DNA from 3 places in the uncultured Zhongshania sp. genome. Region 3 is predicted to be linked to each of the others. Evidence: predicted binding sites of a transcription regulator. Region 3 holds the regulator's gene; each other region holds the start of a gene.
The links. Region 3 encodes FliA, which starts transcription of late flagellar genes. Its sites were predicted from a motif close to TAAAGTTATNNNNNNNNCGGCCGATANCC; they were not measured.

Region 1 (6,671 bases), on a different contig from region 3:
AATGTTCATTATATGTAAAAGACTTTTACGAGGCGGTAATAATGTCGGAATGGAATGGGATTAGTGAATTTGTCGCGGTAGCGGAAACCGCGAGTTTTACGGCGGCGGCAAAACGTCTTCGCCTTTCTGTGGCGCAGATAAGTAGACAGGTCGCTAGCTTGGAGGCGCGTCTCAAGGTGAAGTTGCTTTATCGCACCACCCGTAAAGTTGCGCTCACTGAAGCGGGTGCTGTTTATTTTCGACACTGTAGCCATGCCCTGGAGGGTTTGCTAGACGCAGAAAGAGCGGTATCCGATCTGCAGGCCACGCCTCAGGGTAAGATAAAACTTACCGCACCGATTACCTTTGGTGAGGAGCGGGTCATGCCGTTGATCAATGATTTTATGGCGCTAAATCCTCAGTTAGAGGTTGAGTGTTTGCTATCAAATCAATTGGTGGATATTTTGGCTGACGGCTATGATCTGGCAATTCGCCTGGGTCACTTGCAGGATTCGAGCATGATTGCGCGAAAACTGTCTGCGCGGCGGCGCCATGTTTGCGCCGCTCCTGACTATATAAGTCGTTTTGGTGTGCCGCATACAGTATCAGAATTAGATCAGCATGAATGTTTGGTGGGCGGGTCAGGGTACTGGCGTTTCATGGAGAGTGGAAAAGCGCGAAGCATTAAAGTGTCGGGTCGAATTCAGTGCAATAGCGCTTACGCCTTAGTTGATGCCGCGCTCAAGGGCTTGGGCTTAATCCAGGTGCCGGACTACTATGTTCAAGATCATATCAAACAAGGGCGCTTATTGATGGCCTTGGATTTTTATCAGGAACCAGAAGAAGGTATTTGGGCCTTGTATCCTTTTAATCGTCAGCTGTCACCCAAGATTAAAAGTCTGGTGGATTACCTGGCGGAACACATGGGGTGAGAAACGTATAACGGATAAAGCCCGCGGAAATTTTCTTACCCCGAATCTGTTGAGCGATTTGTGCGAGAAATTTGTTTGCTCTACTTTTATAAACTCTCAAGCATTTCGCGCATCTTGTCCTTCACTAAATTGATCGCTTTGTATGGGCGGAGCATCACTTTAAAATCGGCGATCTTGCCGTCGTGATCCCAGCGGATCATGTCCACGCCATTGACCTGCACACCATCGACATCGACCATAAATTCCAGGATGGCATTTTTGCCATCGGCGACCTCGCGCACGTAGTGAAAACTGTCGTTGAGAAGGACGTGGAATGCGGCGCTGAGGTACATCTTGGTGACCTCTTTGCCGACTTGTGGGGTGTATACTACAGGTGAATGGAATGTCGCGTTGTCGGCGAGGATATCGTCAAGCATGGCGATATCGCGGGTGGTAATAGCGTGGTGCCAGTCGGCGAGTTGATTAGGCATTCGGGTATCTCTGTCAGATTATTATTGTCCAAGCATAGCAGACACTCATATTAGCGGTGATCACGATACGTGTTTTGTGGTCGCGCTCTCCACCTCTAAGTTTCTTGCGCAGCCGTGGCTCTGGTCGCAGGTCGTACGCAATTTATTGGCAGCTGCGATGCTGTCGTGATTGCCTCATCGGGTAGTTTGGTAAACTAAACGACCCTCTAGTGCCGGGGCGTGTGATAAGAAATCCCATGTTTTTTGATTTTTTTGTGTTTTGTCACAATACATTAATACGAATGTCACAATTCGACACGATAATTACTCCGTTAAGGGCCCTCGTGCAGTGCGTGTAGGTTGCCGCAAGATTGATTAGCTGCCTAAGGGCGACGGAGTAGGTAATGAGTGTAAATAGTTTTGTACGTGTAATGATGCTGGCAGTGGTTGCAGTGGCCGCAGCGCCGATGAGTGCAGTGGCTGATGAGCCGGTGCAATTGATTGAAGAAGTGACTGTTGTTGGTGCGGTTCGCGCTGGCGCTGTTGAGGTCGCGGATATTGATGTGGCTAGTGATCAAACACTGCAAGAAATGCCGGTTGCTTACGAATAAGTCTGGCTTTTAGAAAATCAGTTTTACCCCCACTTTTTGGTCTTTTGTCAGGAGGCGCTGTGCATTCAGCGTCTCCTGATTTGTATTGCTGATGCGATAAGTATTTTATGTAACTGTTCGTTAATTTTTAGAATGTCACTTTGATCGCCATTACTCAGGCCCAGCGCGATATAGCCAGCGGTAAAGTCCCCCAAGCCACTGTCGAAGCTCTCCCATTTACTGCCTGTCCATGCCTGCACCCACGCGTGAGGCACAAACACGTATTTGCGCCCCAAAAATCGTTCGTTGTTATAGGCCAATCCAAATACCACTCTGGTGGGTATGTTCGCAGCTCGGGCGAGGGTAGCTAGTAATAAGGCGTGCTCAGTGCAATCGCCCTGCTGACTATTAAATGCCTCTAAGGCAGTTGCATAGCCGGAGTAGCTGGGTTCGTCGCTCATATGTCGGGTCACAAAACGCGTGAGGCGCTGCATCTGCCCGCTGGGGTCGGAATCTTGATCTGGTAGCAGTTCTGCGACTAGATTTTTGAATATCGGGTTCTGCGCGGGCAGCCAGTAATTGTCCTTGAGTGCGGTATTCAGATCGTCGTCGCTGGGTGACGATTCTGTTCCGCAGTCGCCGCAGACGACAAGCTCTGTACCCTCCGGGCTAACAGCTACGCTCTGCTCGTAAGTGGTGGGCGGCTGCAAATCAAAATCACCACTTAAGTGATAGCGTATTTTTCCCTGCAGGGCGCTATCACTAATGCGATAGGGCGATTGTATGAGCTGCCGGTAGACATGGGTGTTTGGTATAAAGTCAGCTGTCGCGCAGGCGCGGTCACAGCTCGCAAATAGAACGTCTCCGCCGTTTGAGTGGCTGCGCTCTGTTAGTGGGTAAAAGTGTGCGTCAGTGAAAATATCACTAGTCTTGCTGCTTTCGCCGATCGCGGTGGCTTTTTGTATATGCCATGCATAAGCGGGGTTGGCTGAGTCGGTATAGGCTTTGATTGTTAGACTGATCTTGTCGAAGCTGCGGGTACTAAAATTCCAACTGTAATACGTCAGGAGCGCATCGCGCGGCTCGTGCTTTAGCAGGGCCAGTCGAAGGCCTTCCGGTAGATAGAAAGGCTCCGGAATGGCATATTTCTCCGCCTTGGCGTCTTGTTTTAGCGTTACCACAAGCGTATTTCCGCTCACCTTTGCGTTCATTTGGTGGTTGGCGGTTTCCGAGGTCATGGTTTTACTTAGCGAAATAGCCTTGCCGTCAATCGACTCTTGATAGCTCAGAATCGTACTGATTTTACGGTCGCGGGTTCCGGGTTGGCTCAAGGTGAGCGCCAGAGTTTCTGTGCTGTTGATGCGCTCGCTATTAAGTTCTCTCCGAATATGACGATATCCCATCTTATGGTCCCGAAGGCTGACAGTTTGCCATTGATCCCTAAGGAGGCTGCTTAGCTCAGCGGATTTTACTGCGGCTGACGGTGGGGTAGAGGCGCAGGATGCCAGCAGGATCGCACTAATTAACATCGCTATCTGGCTAGCCGGCCAGTGCGTGTTGGCTTTTGAATGAGTAAGCACCTGCAATATCTTCACGGTTGACTACTTAGCAGTTGCTGTTCACGTAGCCAGGCATAGCTTTTGGCAACAACTTGCTGGCAGTCCTCCTGTAAGGCCATGTGTCCCGTGCCGGTGATGACACCGTGGCTAACATGCTGGGAAACCCTGGCGATATTACGGGCAAAATCCTTGGGTTTGTGAAGGTAGGAGTGCTCCGCACGCAAGACCAGGGTCGGAACCGTAATATGGCGCAAAGCTTGCCATGGCGAATAGGTGTGTTGAAAGTTGTGGGCTTCCCATTCGCGACCGTAGCGCAGGGTAAAGCTGCCATCGTCTTGCTCGACTAGGCCCGCTTGTGCGTAATCGTCGAACGCCGCGTCAGAAAATCGCCGGTAGGCCGACTTTTCTCGGTGATAGTTGATGAATGCTTCGCGGCTTTCCCAGTGTGTTTTTCTGCGTAGGGTACTTTTTACAAGCTTCATTTGGCCCATCAACGTGGTGGGCGCGATTGTCGCAATCTTGGGCATGATGCGGCCTGGAATAGCAGCGGGATCGAACATTAACAAGGCTTTAAACAAATCCGGTCGTTTGGCAGCGGCCAAGGCGCTTACCGTGCCGCCGATTGAGTGGCCCATGGCGATAACTGGGCCTTTATGTTGGCTTACGCGCCGGTGGTCGAGAAAGGCAATTAAATCGTCGGCGTGTTGGCGCCATGTGAAGCCGCGCGACGGAGGCTCTTGGTTCCATGCGCCCCGGTTCTCAAGCCCGATAAGGCTAAAGTCACGCTTAAAGTGGTCGAGGAAAAATCGGTAACTCCCTATCGGGAAGCCATTAGCTGCGGAGAAATGCAGTGTGTCGCTATTTGACTCAGATTCGAGCCAGCGTGCAGGCCCGCGGCCAAAATCGAGGAGGTGGTGAGTAAGCATGGTGTGGGGCAGTGAACTCATATTGTGTATTGCGCAAGCATACCATGTAGAAAAGTGCCACGTGCAATGTCAGTTCGCGAGTTTACTTGGGCGGCGGAAATAGAAATTTGGTGTGCGCTATCAGGGTATTCTCTTATACAGAGAGTGCGACTTCGGCCGTTAAGTGGGTTACGTATGAGGGCAATAGTCGACGAAGTGTTTTCGTCAGCTGACATTATGCCCAGCTAGGTAAACAAGGCATTGGAGAAGTCCGTTGGATATCGCAACTCTTTTAGGCATGTTGGGCGCGCTGGGTGTCATTGTCGTGGCAATTTTAATCGGCGGCAGCGCGAGTGGGTTTATTGATGCGCCAAGTCTGTTGATTGTGGTTGGTGGTGGCTTACTCGCCAATTTGGTGAAGTTTCCACTGGACCAAACCTTGGGCGCGTTCAAGGTGGCGTCCCGCGCATTTGTCCACAAGACAACAAGCTCTGAAGCCTTGATTGCTCAGTGCATGGAAATGGCTGGTGTGGCCCGTAAAGAGGGCTTGCTTGGTCTAGAGTCGCTTGAAATTAGTAATGAATTCTTGAATAAGGGCGTGCAAATGGCAATTGATGGCCACGACCCAGAATTTGTGCGCCGAGTGCTAAACAAAGAAATAAATTTGGCCATTGAACGTCATGAGATGGGCGAGTCCGTGTTTAAGGGCTTTGGCGAATCCGCTCCCGCTATGGGTATGATCGGTACTCTCGTGGGCCTGGTGCAGATGATGTCGAATATGTCTGATCCCAAAGCGATAGGGCCCGCCATGGCGGTTGCCTTGCTAACTACCCTTTACGGCGCTGTTCTGGCTAATGTTGTCGCTCTTCCGATTGCTGAAAAGCTGGCGTTCAGAACATCTGAGGAGCGTCGCAATCGTCATCTCATACTTGAAGCGGTTGACGGTATTCAAGAGGGTATTAATCCTCGGGTTCTTGAGTCCCTGCTGTCCACTTACTTGCCAGACAATAAGCGCGAGCCTGATAAAAAGGCGGAGGAGGCGTAAGTAAGTGGATGATGCACATGTTAAAAAGCCTGACGCGGGTGCGCCAGCGTGGGTACTTACTTTCGCTGACTTGATGTCTTTGCTCTTGGCATTCTTTGTGTTGCTGTTTTCGTTCTCGGAAATGGATAAGCAAAAATTTAAAGAATTGTCTGGTTCGATGAAAGACGCGTTTGGTGTGCAGCGCGAGGTGCCGGCGTTTAAGCCGCCAATTGGTACCAGCATGATAGCGCGGGACTTCACTCCCGGCACGGTGAGGCCGACTGCAGAGAATCAAGTACGCCAAGAAGCTATGCGCGAAATGACGGATTTTGTGTCGGTCGAAGCCGATGACCAAATGTTAGATGACCTTGAAAAGGTGAAAGCGCATCTGCAATTGGAGATTAGTGAAGGTCTCGTCGAAGTTGAGAACGATGGCAATAAAGTGATTATTATTCGAATTCGTGAAAGAGGGTCATTCCCGTCTGGTAAGGCGGATCTTTCGCCAGGATTTGACGCGGTTATTGTTAAATTTGGCAACGTCTTGGATGATATTTCTGGTCAAATTGTGGTGGCGGGCCACACAGACAACCGTCCAATTCATACCGATAGATTTTATTCAAATTGGGATTTGTCATCAGCGCGAGCTGCGACTGTGATTCGCAGTATTGTTGAAAGCAGTGGTCAATCACCTGCCCGCTTTAGGGTGGCGGGGTACGCGGATACCAGGCCTATTGCTGATAATAAGACTGTCGAAGGACGGGCGAGAAATCGTCGAGTTGAGATCTTCATGTTGCGAGGAGCAACTCAGGACCCTGTGATGGGTGGCGTTGTGGGTGAATTTGAAACGTCGATGGGGGAAAACTAGTATTATTTGAGGGCTGAATAATCTTTTTAGTGCTTAAGCTGGCATTCAGTTAACTCCTGATACTTTACACTCACACAAAGGAGAAACGATGATGACAAATACTAAAGCACTAAATAGTGGAAGCCCTGCGTTGATCCGTAACGTTGCGCTGACCGTGCTGCTGATCGCCGCGGTGGCGGTGTCGCCTAAACAGGCTCATGCAGACGGCATAGAAACGGCGGCCGCAATCATGATTGGTGCGGCGGTATTGTACGCCGCGCACGACTCAAATAAAGATGATCGACATTATCGCCATGGTCATGTGCACGACAGGCGCTGTGGTCATCAGGTGGGTTATCGTGATAACTCGCACTATAATCGTTACGGTA
Region 2 (6,671 bases), on a different contig from region 3:
GTCAGGTCATTTATGGTGGTCATCAGGGTATTATAATTGTTTACAAAACCCTCAATCGCACTCTTAACCGATTTAGTATCTACTTGCACTTTAAGGCTAAAGCTTTCACCTGGCACTGCTTTTTTGAGGTCTAAACTTACGCCTTCGATCATGCCTTCAATTTTGGTATCCGCGCTGGTTTTGGTGAAACCGTCAACGATGACAATAGAATCTAAGGCCTCTGCTTTCTCAACCATTGAACTAACTTGTGAACCTAGATTGGTATCGTAGGCGAGCTGGCTCAAGTCACCACTAGCTCCGGCGGTGACAGAAATATTAATAGCATTCTCAACACCGGTTTTTGTGGAGGAAAATACCAAGTGGGCGCCGTCTTGATCATTAATAATTGACGCGCTTACACCACTGTTCCCCGCTGCGGAATTTACCGCGTCACGTATTTCCGCCAAGCTATCCGCACCCTCGGCGACAGCGACTGAAAATGATTCACCATTGATAGTGAAGTTTAACTCGCCACTGCCGACACTGGTGGCGCTATCGGTATACGCTTGCGACGCTATTTTATGGCTTGTCGCCAATTGTTCTACTTTAACTGAATAGGTGCCAGGCGCTGCTGTTGCGGTGGTCGTTGCGGAAAACACCGTGGGATCGCCAACGGTCGCACTACGCTTGGTAAAGCTTTCAGGGTTTTTAAGTGTACTGAGGCTAGCTTTGAAGTTTGTTAGGGCAGATTTAAGGGACCCAAACGCCGATAGACGCGCCTGAATTAATGATTCCTTGGAGTTTAATCGTGTTTCCACTGGGCTGCGTTCGGCAGCAACAAGCTGTGAGACGATACTATTAATATCGAGCCCTGAACCAATTCCCGATGCGGTTAAAGATGCCATATCATTTACCTACCCGCTTTTAGCAACAATATATTATGAAGAGATACTGCCGCTTCGCTATAATCACATGTACTTACTAACATGCAATATAAGCTGCTTTGTGTTTTAAAAAGCCTTAAGCTCAAATCTACATGTCCTATTCGGCTTTACTATGCAGATATCACGCCAATCAGGCTTGGTCTTCAATTAAGCTGCCCGTCCCCTCAATAAAAACCCGCGCAATATTGAGAAGCTCCTCCGGTGGTATCTGCCGAATGACTTCGCCAGACTCAGCGTGAATTACTTTCAAAATTGTACGTCCCGTGTCTTCATCTATCGAAAACTCTAGGTCTCGCTCGCGATCTTTAAGTATTTCATTGAGCTTTGCTACCGCTTGTTCGGTACGCTCTATATTGCCCGGCGAGCTCAATTCCGTCGCCAAGGCCGCCGCCATACGACTCATCTCTGAGGACTGATTCGCCTCGGAGCTTTTATCTGCGGTCGGCTTATTAGCAGCAGAGAGCGGCAATTTGGCGCCGACATCTGCGCCCTTGGGCAAAGAACTGCCGCCCTGAAACTGACTAGACGCGGCCGCTACCTGACCAACAGTCATCGTACTGTTCGCCGTTCTAACAGGCGCTTTGACTAAGCTACTCGCGACTGCTTGGGTATGTAAACTAGTATCCATAACGTAACCTTTCACCCTTTCAAACAGCTATTCGGAAAACACGAATAGGGCCTATTGGCCCTTAAGTCTCTCCCTTTAACTCCCTTTCCGGGCCGAAAATCCCGCGCTCACTGAGCGCGGGAAGTCATCGGGTTGTTGCTTATTGCAGCAGACTTAAGGCAGCCTGTGGAAGCGAGTTAGCCTGGGCTAGGATGGCGGTGCCAGCCTGTTGCAGGATTTGCGCTTTAGTCAGGTTTGCCGTTTCAGCAGCGAAGTCAGCGTCCAGAATCCGACCACGTGATGCAGACAGGTTTTCAGAGATTGTCTGCAAGTTAGTGATCGTTGATTCAAAGCGGTTTTGAACTGCACCGAACTCGCTGCGCAGTGTACTTACCGAATTAAGCGCTGAGTCGATACGCTGTATCGCGTCATTCGAGTTTGCTACCGAAGATACTGATACCGAAGACAAAGTCGTTGTGTCTTTAGCAACGGTGCCGTCAGCTACCCCGATGGTAGTGCCGCCTACAACTGTGATGGTGTCTGAAGATGACAAGGTCACTGAGCCGTAGCTTGTGTCGTCACCCACACCGCCAACTGCACTAGTTTCGTCAAGGGCAATTTCACGACCATCTGCGGAGGTGAAGATAACATCTGTACCCGATACCGAAGCTGTTACACCAGTTTCAACCGATTTCTGGTTAACTGTGTTGACGAAGGAGTTGATATCAACAGCGGTAGATACGTCAGTGGCTGCGTCGAACACGTCTACACCGTTGATGGTCAGGGCGTATGTATTACCAGACGCGCCACCGATAGCGCTGAAGGCTAGAGTGCTCTCGTTGGTTGCCGTTGCGCTCAAGCCAAATACACCGGCTGAGTTAATCGCATCGGCTTTAGCGAATGCGCTCGCTGCGGTTTGGCCAGCGCCATTACCTGCTGTAGACGCGTCGATTACCACTGCATCACCATCTCCCACTGCAATACTCAAGGTATTGGCTGGAAGTGCATCTGATGTAGCTATACCAGTTGCGCTAGCAATCTGACCGATCTGGTTAGATTTAACACCTGTGGCTAAGTTAACGCTGATGGTTTCACCGACGTTGGCACCTACTTGGAAGCTGGCGCTGCCGAAGCTACCGTCGAGAAGTTTGGTTCCGTTAAAGGAAGTTTGGCTGCCGATACGGTCGATCTCAGCTAGACGTTGCTGTACTTCTGAGTCCAGTGCCGCGCGGTCTGAGGCAGAGTATGTTGAGTTAGCTGACTGAACCGCTAGCTCGCGAATACGCTGTAAGTTGTTAGTAATTTCGTCGATGGCCGCTTCACCAGTTTGGGCTAGTGAGATACCGTCGTTGGCATTACGAACCGCTTGGTTCAAACCGTTGATTTGGGTTGTGAAGCGTGTAGTGATCGCCAAACCAGCCGCATCATCTTTCGCGCTATTGATACGCAGGCCAGTAGAAAGGCGCTGCAATGAAGTGTTCAATGTTTCTTGCGACTTTTGCAGGTTACGCTGTGCATTCAGTGACGCAACATTGGTGTTGATACTTAGGGCCATGGTAAATCTCCTTTCCACTCTATGCGGTATAAAGACTAAGTGTCTTTGATTAAGCACCAGCCCGATTGGCTGTATTTTGCTTTCACCCCATATAACGGAGATTTCAGGGAGATCTTTAAGTTTATTTAGTAAGTAGATGTACGCACTTGGATCCGTAATGCCCTTCGTAAATCAAGGATTTATGCGGTTTTCGCCGGAAAAATCGCACGCTTTAGCAATATCGACCTAAGATTTTAAAACTAAAATTAAAGTGCTATTAAAAGTTGCTTGAGGAAGAGTACAAAGGAAGGGAAGTATTTGATGCCAGCTCGAATCCTTCGAACCAGCATCGAGGGTTTAGATGTAATTAAATAACGATAAGCCCTGGGTCTTAGCAAATGCCTGTTGGGCAGCCTGCAATGCCGCCTGCTGCTGGCTAAATCTAGAGATTGCTTCAGCGTAGTCTAAATCGTTAATCAAACTCAGGTTTTCAGATATTTGCAAACTGGCACCTGAATTTATATCAGTTTGACGCTGCAAGGACTCCATTCTCGCGCCAATACTGGACTGCTTCTGTATAAGATGGTCAATGGCACGGTCAAAACTGCTAAGGGCAGTGTTTATTTCATTGTGCTGATCGGCTCGTTCAGTCGGGTTTTTACGTGGCGTTTCTAGAGACAGCGCTAGCGCCTCGACCATAGAAAACAGATCTTGCCGCTTTGAGGGCGCAAGCGTGAATTCATCTCCTGCTGCCGGCGTGCCTTTTATACTCACCGACATACCCGCGACTTGGATGTCGCCACCACTGAGGTAGTCGCCGGAATCGATAACCGCACCGCCACTATCCAAAATATCGTATTGGGTTTCACTATTAAAACGAACACTCACCGTGTCGTGGCTGAATGCTTGGACGTTTGCAACGCTGCCAGCATTAATAATGCCGGTTCCGGTATTGCCATCGGCGGCACTGGCGATAAATTGGCCATTGCCGTTGAGAATACTCATATACACATCAGAGCCGGGATCACCGTCCGCCATGCGACGTGAGGGTCCAATCTGCAATTGGCGCTGGCCATCGTCTCCGTTGTAGCTATAGCCATTAGCGGTTTTTGAGAATGGTGCACTGCCCTCTTGGTATCCCGCAAAAATGAAATGGCCGCTACTGTCTTTGGTATTGGCATATGCCAGTAAATTATCTAATTGCTGGCGGAGCTCAGAGGCTATGGATAGGCGCGACTCGTTACTCTGGGAATCATTATTCGCTTGGACCGTCAGCTCACGGATACGCTGAACGACGTCGATACTGCTGCCGACCACACTTTCTTCAAGACGCAGACGACTGTCTAGTAATTCCGAATTGCGCATATATTGTTCAGTTTGTTCCTGCGCGCGGCTTAGTTCCAAACTCCGCACCGCACCGACTGGGTCATCGGAAGGTGTGAGAATACGCTTGCCAGTCGACAGCTGCTGCTGCGTCGCCGCCAGCTTTGATTGCTGGTTCAGCATGCTGGTCACGCTGTTGGTATACATTTGACTTGTCGAAATTCTCATCGAATTACTCTCTTTAGCTACAACGCTATGCCGTGCAGACTCGCCGTGTTAAAACGACTTATCGAAATGCACCCATCAGGGCCTGAAACAAATCATTGGCGACGCCGGCGGCCTGAGCTGCGGCTTGATAGGCCTGTTGAAACTTCAATAAATTAGCCGCCTCTTCGTCTAAATTCACACCCGATATTGCCTGCTGATTACTGCGAGTTTGATTAAGCAAATTTTCTTGAGATTGTTGGTTAATCTGCGCACTGCGAGTTGCTACAGCAATATTCCCAACCAAACCATTTACGGTATCTTGAATACTCGCGCTACCGCCATTAAGGACCTTGCTACTTTCTGCCCCCGCCATTTTTAGAAGGTTGCGGTTGTCGCCCAAGGCATTTGTGTTGGCAGCGATCGTGAAGCTATCGCCCGCTTGTGGTGATCCGGTAATCACGACTTTATTGCCGTTGATAGTGATGTCTGAACCCGATGCATAGCTAAAGCTACCTGCACCATTTATCTGGTAAGAGGTTGGCGATAAAAATTGTATGTCAACTGCGTCCAATAGATTCGGATTGCTGCTATCAACGACGTCAGTTTCTGAAATCTTTCCGGAACCAATATTATTTAGGTCAGCGGTACTCCGGGTTGCCGCCGCTGCAGCAATGCCCGCAGGATCAGTCATCACCACTTTTAAGTTCTCAGCTGCGCCGCGTGTTGGACGCAATAGAAACTGATCTCCCACTGCGGCCGCCGACGTTAAGCTGAGCGATACGCCGTCCACCACAAAAGGATCTACCACGCTGCCACTGCCGGTCACACCAGTTAATTCGGCACCACTACTTTCGTCAAAGAAGCGCCAACCGCTGCCGTCTAAACGAATCAAGGTATTGCTGCCATTGAGCGCAGATACATCCGTTATTTGAGCCGTTATTTCAGCACCGCTGGTGTTATTTCTACTACGGAAGACATCAGGATCAGGCACCGAAAATATCGCGCCACCCTGAGCGCCTTTTAAGTCCATACCGGCGCGGTTGATCGTATTTAGCGTATCGGCAATGGCAACAGTGATTCTGCCTAGCTCATTGCGCGTGTCGTTGAGTACGCCATCGCGGAAGCTCAAGGTGCCGCCCAAGCTGCCACCGCGCAGACTACCGCTGATCACCGCCAGACTGCCGCCGACGTCCATTGCGATTTCTGTCCGACCCGGCTCGAAAGGATTGGGCACTGTACGCATAGCAATGGCACGCTCACCCAGCACCAAGGCCTCACCGTTGCCAATAAAGACACTAACACTGCCGTCGGCTTGCTCAACTGACGTCGTGCCAATGAGTTCATTTAACTCTAGCAGCGCTTGGTCGCGTTGATCGAGCAAATCATTGGCATCTGTACCGAACTGCCCCTGTGTTTTACTGATCATTAAATTGATATCAGCTATCTGCTTACTGAGATCATTAATGTCACTTATCGACGCGCTTACGCGGGTATTCACTTCGCGATCCAAGGTGTCCATTTGCGATGACATATCTGCAAAGCGATCACCCAAGCCCTGCGCCTCAGCCAACATCAATTGCCTAGCGGAAATAGATGAAGGGTTGTCGGCAACGTCCTGCAAACTATTATAAAAGCGGGATAAAGACGCACTCAGACCAAGTTCGGTATCCGCCAGTGCGTTATCCACCTGGGTCGTCAATTGGTAAGAGGCATCTGCCTGCGCGAAAGCAGATTGGGAGCTGCGCAGCTGATCCACTGTAAAACTACTGTAAACACGGCTTACCGACGACACTTTGACACCGGAGCCAATAGTTAAATTTCCAGACTGGGAAGGCACACGGGTAGCAAAATCCACTTTCTGACGGCTGTATCCTTCAGTGTCGGCGTTGGCAATATTGTGACTGGTGGTTGCCAAGGCGCGTTGGTAAGACACCAGTCCCGACAAAGCATTACCTAGCATATCACCCATGATTTACCCCTTATTTACTGAACGACTTATCGGCCGTCAGACTAAAATCCTGAATACTTTTCTCAATCCCGCCGAGCTGTTGCAAACGACTACGCAGCGCCGCGCCCT
Region 3 (6,671 bases):
CCCTATTGGGCTTAATCGGCATCATTCCCGGCATGCCAAATCTAGTATTTTTAATGCTCGCCGGTGCTTGTGCTGGCAGCGGCTGGTGGATGCAGAATCAGAAAAAACATGCGCAAGAACTCGTCGATGAAGATGAGAATATCGAAGAGATTCCCGTTGCGCGTGAGCCCAGCGAGTTAAATTGGGATGAAGTCACACCAATGGATGTGGTGAGTCTGGAAGTTGGCTACCGTTTAATCCCACTGGTTGACCGCAACCAAGGTGGTGAGTTGATTGCGCGAATCACCGGCGTGCGTAAAAAGCTGTCAAAGGACTTAGGCTTTCTAATTCAGCCTGTGCATATCCGCGACAACCTTGAGCTGTCTCCCAGCAGCTACCGTATTCAACTGCTGGGCGACACCATTGCCCAGGGTGATATTCAGGCCGGCAAAGAATTGGCGATTAATCCAGGCGGCGCGCAGGGACAGTTGCGTGGCTCGCCAACCAAAGATCCCGCGTTCGGTATGGATGCCGTCTGGATCGATTCTAGCCAACGCGATCAAGCGCAAACCATGGGCTACACCGTGGTCGATCCCTGTACGGTTATTGCGACGCATCTCAGCCAAATTATTAAGCAGCACGCCCACGAATTACTCGGCCACGAAGAGGTTCAACAGCTCTTGGATCGTCTTGCCAAGACCGATCCGCGTCTAGTTGAAAACGTGGTGCCCAAGCAATTGCCGCTCAGCATTGTGGTACGGGTTTTACAGAACCTGCTGAAAGAAGGTGTATCAATTCGCAGTATTCGTCTTATCGCCGAAAGTTTGGCGGAGCAAGCGCCGCGTAGCAAAAATCCTGACGAATTATTGGAGGGGGTTCGCGTCGCTTTAGGACGAATGATTGTACAGGAAATCAATGGCTTAGAAGAAGATTTGCCGGTTTCTGCACTCGACCCAGATCTGGAACAGTTGTTGCAAGACATGCTCAGAGGCAACGCGGGCGCCGCCGGATTAGAACCTGGAATCGCTGAGCGATTACAGAATGAATTGGCGGATTACAGTCAACGCCAAGAGTTAGCAGGGCAACCTGCGGTAGTACTGGTGTCACCGTCAATACGTTCATGGGTGTCACGTTTTACTCGCCGCAGTGTACCGGGATTAGCGGTGCTGTCGTACAACGAAGTACCTGACAGCAAGCAAGTGAGATTACTGTCTACAATCGGTCAACAAGGGCGCCTCAATTAGGGTGTTCGCAGTAAAAAAAGATCGCGAGTAGTCATGTTAAATATGACATTTCAAAATAATTGAAATGTGTTGGGAGAAACATATGCAAGTTAAAAAATATCAAGCAGCGGATACACAACAAGCCATGAGATTGGTGCGTGCCGCCCACGGTCCCGACGCCGTCATATTAGACTGTCGTAGCGTCGCCGGCGGTGTCGAGGTGGTCGTAAGCCTTGAAGGCATGCTTGAAACAGCGATGGCTGCGCCACAAGCGCCGTCATTTGCCACCCCTCAGCAAACCCCTAGTACGCAGGTAGAGCGCGAACCCACCGCGCTTGACGCCTTATTCAATCGCCGCAAAAAGGCGGAAGAGGAAATTAGTCAAACCGTTCAGGCCGCAGCTAGCGACAATAAAAGACCAAGCGCCGCAGAACCGCAAATGGTGTGGTCGCAGAATGAAGAGCTGCATACCATGAAGCAGGAAATGGCCTCGATGAAATCGATGCTAATGGATCAACTAAAGGGTCATAACTGGCAGCAAGCAAGTCATCAGGCCCCAGAGTATCAAGAGTTGAATAGTTTTCTATCAGCGATCGATATCGATCCGTCGCTGGGTAAACGACTCAGCGCAGAAATTCCGGCGGATGAGAGCGTCACGGTACAGCGTGAAATGCTTAAAATGTTGCTGAGTAAAAAACTAATGGTCAAAGCGCCACCCACGTCCGGCGCAATTTGTTTGGTTGGCCCACAGGGCGCGGGTAAAACCACCACCATCGCCAAAATAGCCGCCCAATATGTGCTGACTCACGGTCGCAGTGGCATCGCGATATTAACCACGGATACCGCCAGAGTGGGCGCACAGGAACAATTGCGAGCTTACGGCCGGATATTACAAGTGCCGGTGCATGTTGCCTCAAATGCGGAAGAGGCGGTAAAAACCTACCGTCTCCTATGTAAAAAGAATCTGGTGTTAATAGACACGGCAGGTATTTCTTTCCGAGATAAACACGGCATTAGCGAGCTGCAAGGTTTGTTGGCTGGTATGCAAGATGTACAAGTTTTTCTAACCTTGCCAGCCGATGCCGAGAATTACGTGCAAAGCGAAATTATTGATGCTTACTCATCACTAAACGCACAGGGTGCGGTATTGAGCCGTATCGACGAGGCCATGCGATTGGGCGGTGCGGTATCTAACTTGATCCAACATCGTTTGCCGCTTGTGTGGTGTGCCAATGGCCCTCGCGTCCCACAGAATTTGTCAGCAGCCGATGCTGGTAAATTAATCAATATGGCCGTGCGCATGGCAAAAGCCTTTGAAGTTCGTCGCAATGGTCAGCAGAGCGCGCCGGAAGAACAGGCTGCGTCAGAGTCAGTGCCTGCGGCTGTTGTCGCGTCGGCAGCTCCTCAGCGCGGATCAGCCCTAAATGTGCGGGTGTAGGCTAGACTGAGTTTAATAGTTAGTGATATTGCGTAGATCAATTGAAAGACGACAGATTTACCATAGAAGAACGATAGTTTGAGAGTCCGCAGCCTGCACGGAGCGGAAAAAAATGTATCGGGAGAGCGATAAAAACAATGAATGCGGTAAAAGTCATAGCGGTCAGTAGTGGTAAAGGTGGTGTTGGTAAAACCAATGTATCAGTAAACTTGGCTTGCCAATTAGCTCGGCGCGGTAATCGAGTATTGCTGATGGACGCTGATTTAGGTCTCGCCAATGTCGATATCATGCTGGGCCTCAAGCCCAAATGGAATTTATCCCACGTGCTCGATGGCAAGTGCTCAATCGAAGATATTTTGCTTCCGGGGCCCGACGGTATCTCAATTATTCCCGCCGCCTCTGGTATCAAGAAAATGGCTGAGTTGGGCAATGATCAACACGCGGCGATTGTTCGCTCGCTAAGCGCGCTTAGCGGCGATTACGACGTGATGATTGTCGACACCGCTGCGGGCATCTCGGACAGCGTTATTACCTTTAGCCGGGCCAGCCAATATGTCTTGGTGGTGGTAACAGACGAACTAACATCGATGGCAGACGCCTACGCCTTGATCAAAGTCATGAACCGCGACGCCGGCATCAAGCGCTTTAAAGTGTTGCGTAATATGGTGAATAGCTACGATCAAGCCCGCGACGGCTTTGAGCGCTTAAACGAAGTTGCGCAGCGCTTCTTAGACGTCACCTTGGAGTACGCTGGGTTTATTCCCCGCGATCCCTATTTAATCAAAGCCGATACTCGCCAGAAAGCCGTCAGTGATTTGTACCCTGGTGCTGAGTCTTCATTGGCGTTCCGGCGTTTAGCTGAAACCGTCGACAAATGGCCAATGCCCACGGGTCCCAGTGGCAATATCGAATTCTTCGTCGACCGTATGTTCTCCAAAGAAGAAACCGCAGGAGCTGCGATGTGAACGGGCACTCCGCCTACTTAAATGTGCAATACGGCAGCCGCGAAGAGCTGGTGACCCGTCATGCGCCTTTGGTTAAGCGAATCGCCTACCACCTCGTGAGTCGCTTACCGGCCAGTGTAGAAGTCGATGACCTTATCCAGGCTGGCATGATTGGCCTGCTGGAAGCGGGAAGCAACTACCAGATGGATAAAGGCGCGAGTTTCGAAACCTTCGCCAGTATTCGTATTCGCGGCGCCATGATTGATCAAATGCGCCACAGCGGCTGGGCGCCGCGCTCGGTTACTCGCCAACTGCGGGAAATGAGCGAAGCAGTCCGCAAAGTCGAAAGTCGGCTGGGGCGGGAAGCCAGTGGCAATGAAATCGCCGAGGAAATGTCGATTTCCCTGGACGAATACCATGAGCTTTTGCGCGATACCAGCTCGGTGCGTTTGTTTAGCCTGGATCAAATGAGCGAAGGCGAGCACGACACAATTGAAGTCGGCGGCGGTGATGACCGCTACGCGCCACTCGAAAATGTATTAGAAGACGATTTTCAAAGCGCGTTGGCCAGTCAGATAAATGCCTTGCCAGAGCGAGAGAAATTAGTGATGGCGCTGTACTACGAGAATGGCCTCAACCTTAAAGAAATAGGTGAGGTCATGGAGGTCAGCGAATCACGGGTGTGCCAAATCCACAGCCAAGCCATCGTCCGCCTAAAAGGCAGGCTAAGCGAGTGGACTGCGGCATAGATCCAGAAACAAAGAATAGCGCTGCAAAACGCGGCAGACTAAGGATTAACAGGAAGAAACGGCAATGACTACTTATGACTATCTTGAATTCCCCATGAAGTTTATTGAATGGTGTCAGAATTTATCAGAGGCGTCGATGCTGGGTTTGGTGCTCAGCTTAGTGGGCATTGGCCTGTTAGTGTATATGCGTAAAGCGCGTCGTAGGGATCAGGCGAGTAGTGAAGCGATGCAAACCCAAAACGCAGATGCCGTAGTGATCGCACTTGAACGCAAAATTGAACTGCAGAATTCCGCCATGGCCATACTCGGCGAGCGGGTTTCTGCGCTGGAAGAATATTTAGAAATGCTCGGTGAGCGCCAGCAACGCAGCGACGCTGACAAAAAAGACAGGCGTTTCTATCAACAAGTGAGCGTAATGGCCGGGCAGGGAGTCGCGGCACCCGAATTAGCCCAGCGCTGCGGCATCACTGCCGGTGAAGCAGATTTGATTATGGCCTTGTCCAAAAAAGCGCATTGAGGGTGCGCTGAGCTGAGCATCTGCGGCGCTATTTTTTAATTATATTTCTTCTGGTATCGATTTTTTCGCCCAGCTGGGCGACCTACTTCTTTTTATGTGAAAAAGAAGTAGGCAAGAAAAGCACACCCCACTCACTCGCCCTTCGGGTTCCCTGCGCGTCGACTAAATTTAATGGTAAAACGCTGCGGAACTCGCTTCGCTCAGACAGTCCTCGCCAGGAGCCTTACCATTAAATCTATTCGATGCTCGGCGAGCTCAAAGGGGTAACTGCGGCACTTCGATTTGGTCCTTTAGACTCACTGAGTGCGTTAGTTTTACTCTGACTCCGAACCTATGATCGCTATAGTCCGACGGATCAGCCGCCGCTCAGCGCTTGAAAAATAAAAAGAGTTCCGTCTTCGGGCACGCGATCTGAAAGCGTTTTTCGGTCAATCACAATGCTGTCGTTAATGCTTAAATTAACATGGCGGCGCAGGGCGCCGCGCTCATCTAGAACATAGTGACTAAAGCCCGGTGCCATCGACTCTACCGCTTGGATAACATTCGCCACTGATCCGGCGGGCACAGTGATTTTTTGATCCTGTAACTGCGGAAAGAATCGAAATAAATGGCGGGTCATTTCAACGCTAGCCATGGCGATTAAGCAAACCTCACGGAATAGACCGGTGGCAAATTATTGGCAAGACACTGCCAGTGCTCGCCACGGTCTTCCGACAGATAGACATTGCCGGTCGTGCTGGCAAAACACACAACATCATCGGCCACGTCTAGTCCGTGCCGTAATACAATGTCGTAGGCATTTTGCTGAGGAAGCCCATCACGAAAGGTTTGCCAGGACTCGCCGCCATCTGTCGTTCGCGCCACAAACAAGCCGCCATCGATTGCCATGCGTTCGGAGTCGGCGACGGCGGGTACCACCCACGCGGTGCGTCCGTCTTTATTATCCGCCGGAATATCTGATATAGTCGCACCCGAAAACCTAAGGGGTGGCTGCGGCCTGAGATGCGGAGGACTTGAACAAGTCTGAACTGCAAACCCTTGAACCTGATCCGGTTAATACCGGCGTAGGAATAGGTGCAGTTTCACATCCTCTTCTAGCGCGTGCCGGGTCTCTTATTTTGTTATTTATGAGAGAACCATGAATCCTTTATTTACCTCAAAACCCACTCTTTGGTCTGTTGGCTTTGCCTGCTTCGTCACAGCGAGCACTGCTTATGCCGCCAGTTCTGACGTCGCCAAACGTGCCATTACACCTGAAGAGGTGGTGGTGACCAGCCAGTTTAGAGATAGCAGTTTGCTGGATTTGGCCGCGACGGTTAGCGTGTTTGATGCCGCCACGATTGAGGCGCGGGGCGCCAATAATATTGAGCAGCTATTAAACCTTGCTCCCAATGTGAATTTTTCTAGCGGCGCCTCGCGCGGGCGTTTCTTTCAGATCCGCGGTATTGGCGAGCGCAGCCAGTTTATTGATCCGGTGAGTCCGTCGGTGGGTTTGATCATTGATGGTATTGATTTCAGTGGTTTGGGCTTGGCTGCTAGCACACTGGATATTGGCCAAGTAGAGGTGTTGCGCGGTCCACAGGGAACCGTCTACGGCGCTAACGCCTTGGCCGGTTTGATCAGTATGAGCAGCAATGCGCCGAGCGCAGATACTTTTTTGAAAGTGTCGGCCGAGGTCGCCGATTACAACGGTAAAACCCTGGGCGTGGTCGCCAGCGGGCCATTGAGTGAACGTCTTGGCTACCGTGTAGCTCTGAAGAATCAGCAGTCCGATGGCTACATCGAGAACGTATTTTTAAATAAAGACGACGTTAATAATAT

Region 1: pomA (flagellar motor protein PomA) is a predicted target of FliA. The motif match lies at 4,572-4,600, and genes of this name have one in related genera.
Region 2: AAC007_RS11170 (flagellar protein FlaG) is a predicted target of FliA. The motif match lies at 1,601-1,629, and genes of this name have one in related genera.

The regions. Positions count from the first base shown of each region.
Region 1 is NZ_CAXBHN010000008.1:26,604-33,274, reverse strand. Features, by position in the region: gene AAC007_RS09025 (LysR substrate-binding domain-containing protein) at 42-911, shown strand; gene AAC007_RS09020 (nuclear transport factor 2 family protein) at 998-1,381, opposite strand; gene AAC007_RS09015 (hypothetical protein) at 1,765-1,971, shown strand; gene AAC007_RS09010 (transglutaminase domain-containing protein) at 2,037-3,530, opposite strand; gene AAC007_RS09005 (alpha/beta hydrolase) at 3,542-4,456, opposite strand; gene pomA (flagellar motor protein PomA) at 4,689-5,459, shown strand; gene AAC007_RS08995 (flagellar motor protein MotB) at 5,464-6,303, shown strand; gene AAC007_RS08990 (hypothetical protein) at 6,392-6,671, shown strand, end outside.
Region 2 is NZ_CAXBHN010000011.1:101,156-107,826, reverse strand. Features, by position in the region: gene fliD (flagellar filament capping protein FliD) at 1-884, opposite strand, end outside; gene AAC007_RS11170 (flagellar protein FlaG) at 1,054-1,551, opposite strand; gene AAC007_RS11165 (flagellin) at 1,691-3,085, opposite strand; gene flgL (flagellar hook-associated protein FlgL) at 3,422-4,615, opposite strand; gene flgK (flagellar hook-associated protein FlgK) at 4,674-6,563, opposite strand; gene AAC007_RS11150 (rod-binding protein) at 6,574-6,671, opposite strand, start outside.
Region 3 is NZ_CAXBHN010000026.1:28,474-35,144, reverse strand. Features, by position in the region: gene flhA (flagellar biosynthesis protein FlhA) at 1-1,223, shown strand, start outside; gene flhF (flagellar biosynthesis protein FlhF) at 1,306-2,640, shown strand; gene AAC007_RS15600 (MinD/ParA family protein) at 2,769-3,605, shown strand; gene AAC007_RS15595 (RNA polymerase sigma factor FliA) at 3,602-4,333, shown strand; gene AAC007_RS15590 (DUF2802 domain-containing protein) at 4,398-4,850, shown strand; gene AAC007_RS15585 (MoaD/ThiS family protein) at 5,206-5,484, opposite strand; gene AAC007_RS15580 (hypothetical protein) at 5,490-5,738, opposite strand; TPP riboswitch at 5,823-5,938, shown strand; gene AAC007_RS15575 (TonB-dependent receptor) at 5,989-6,671, shown strand, end outside.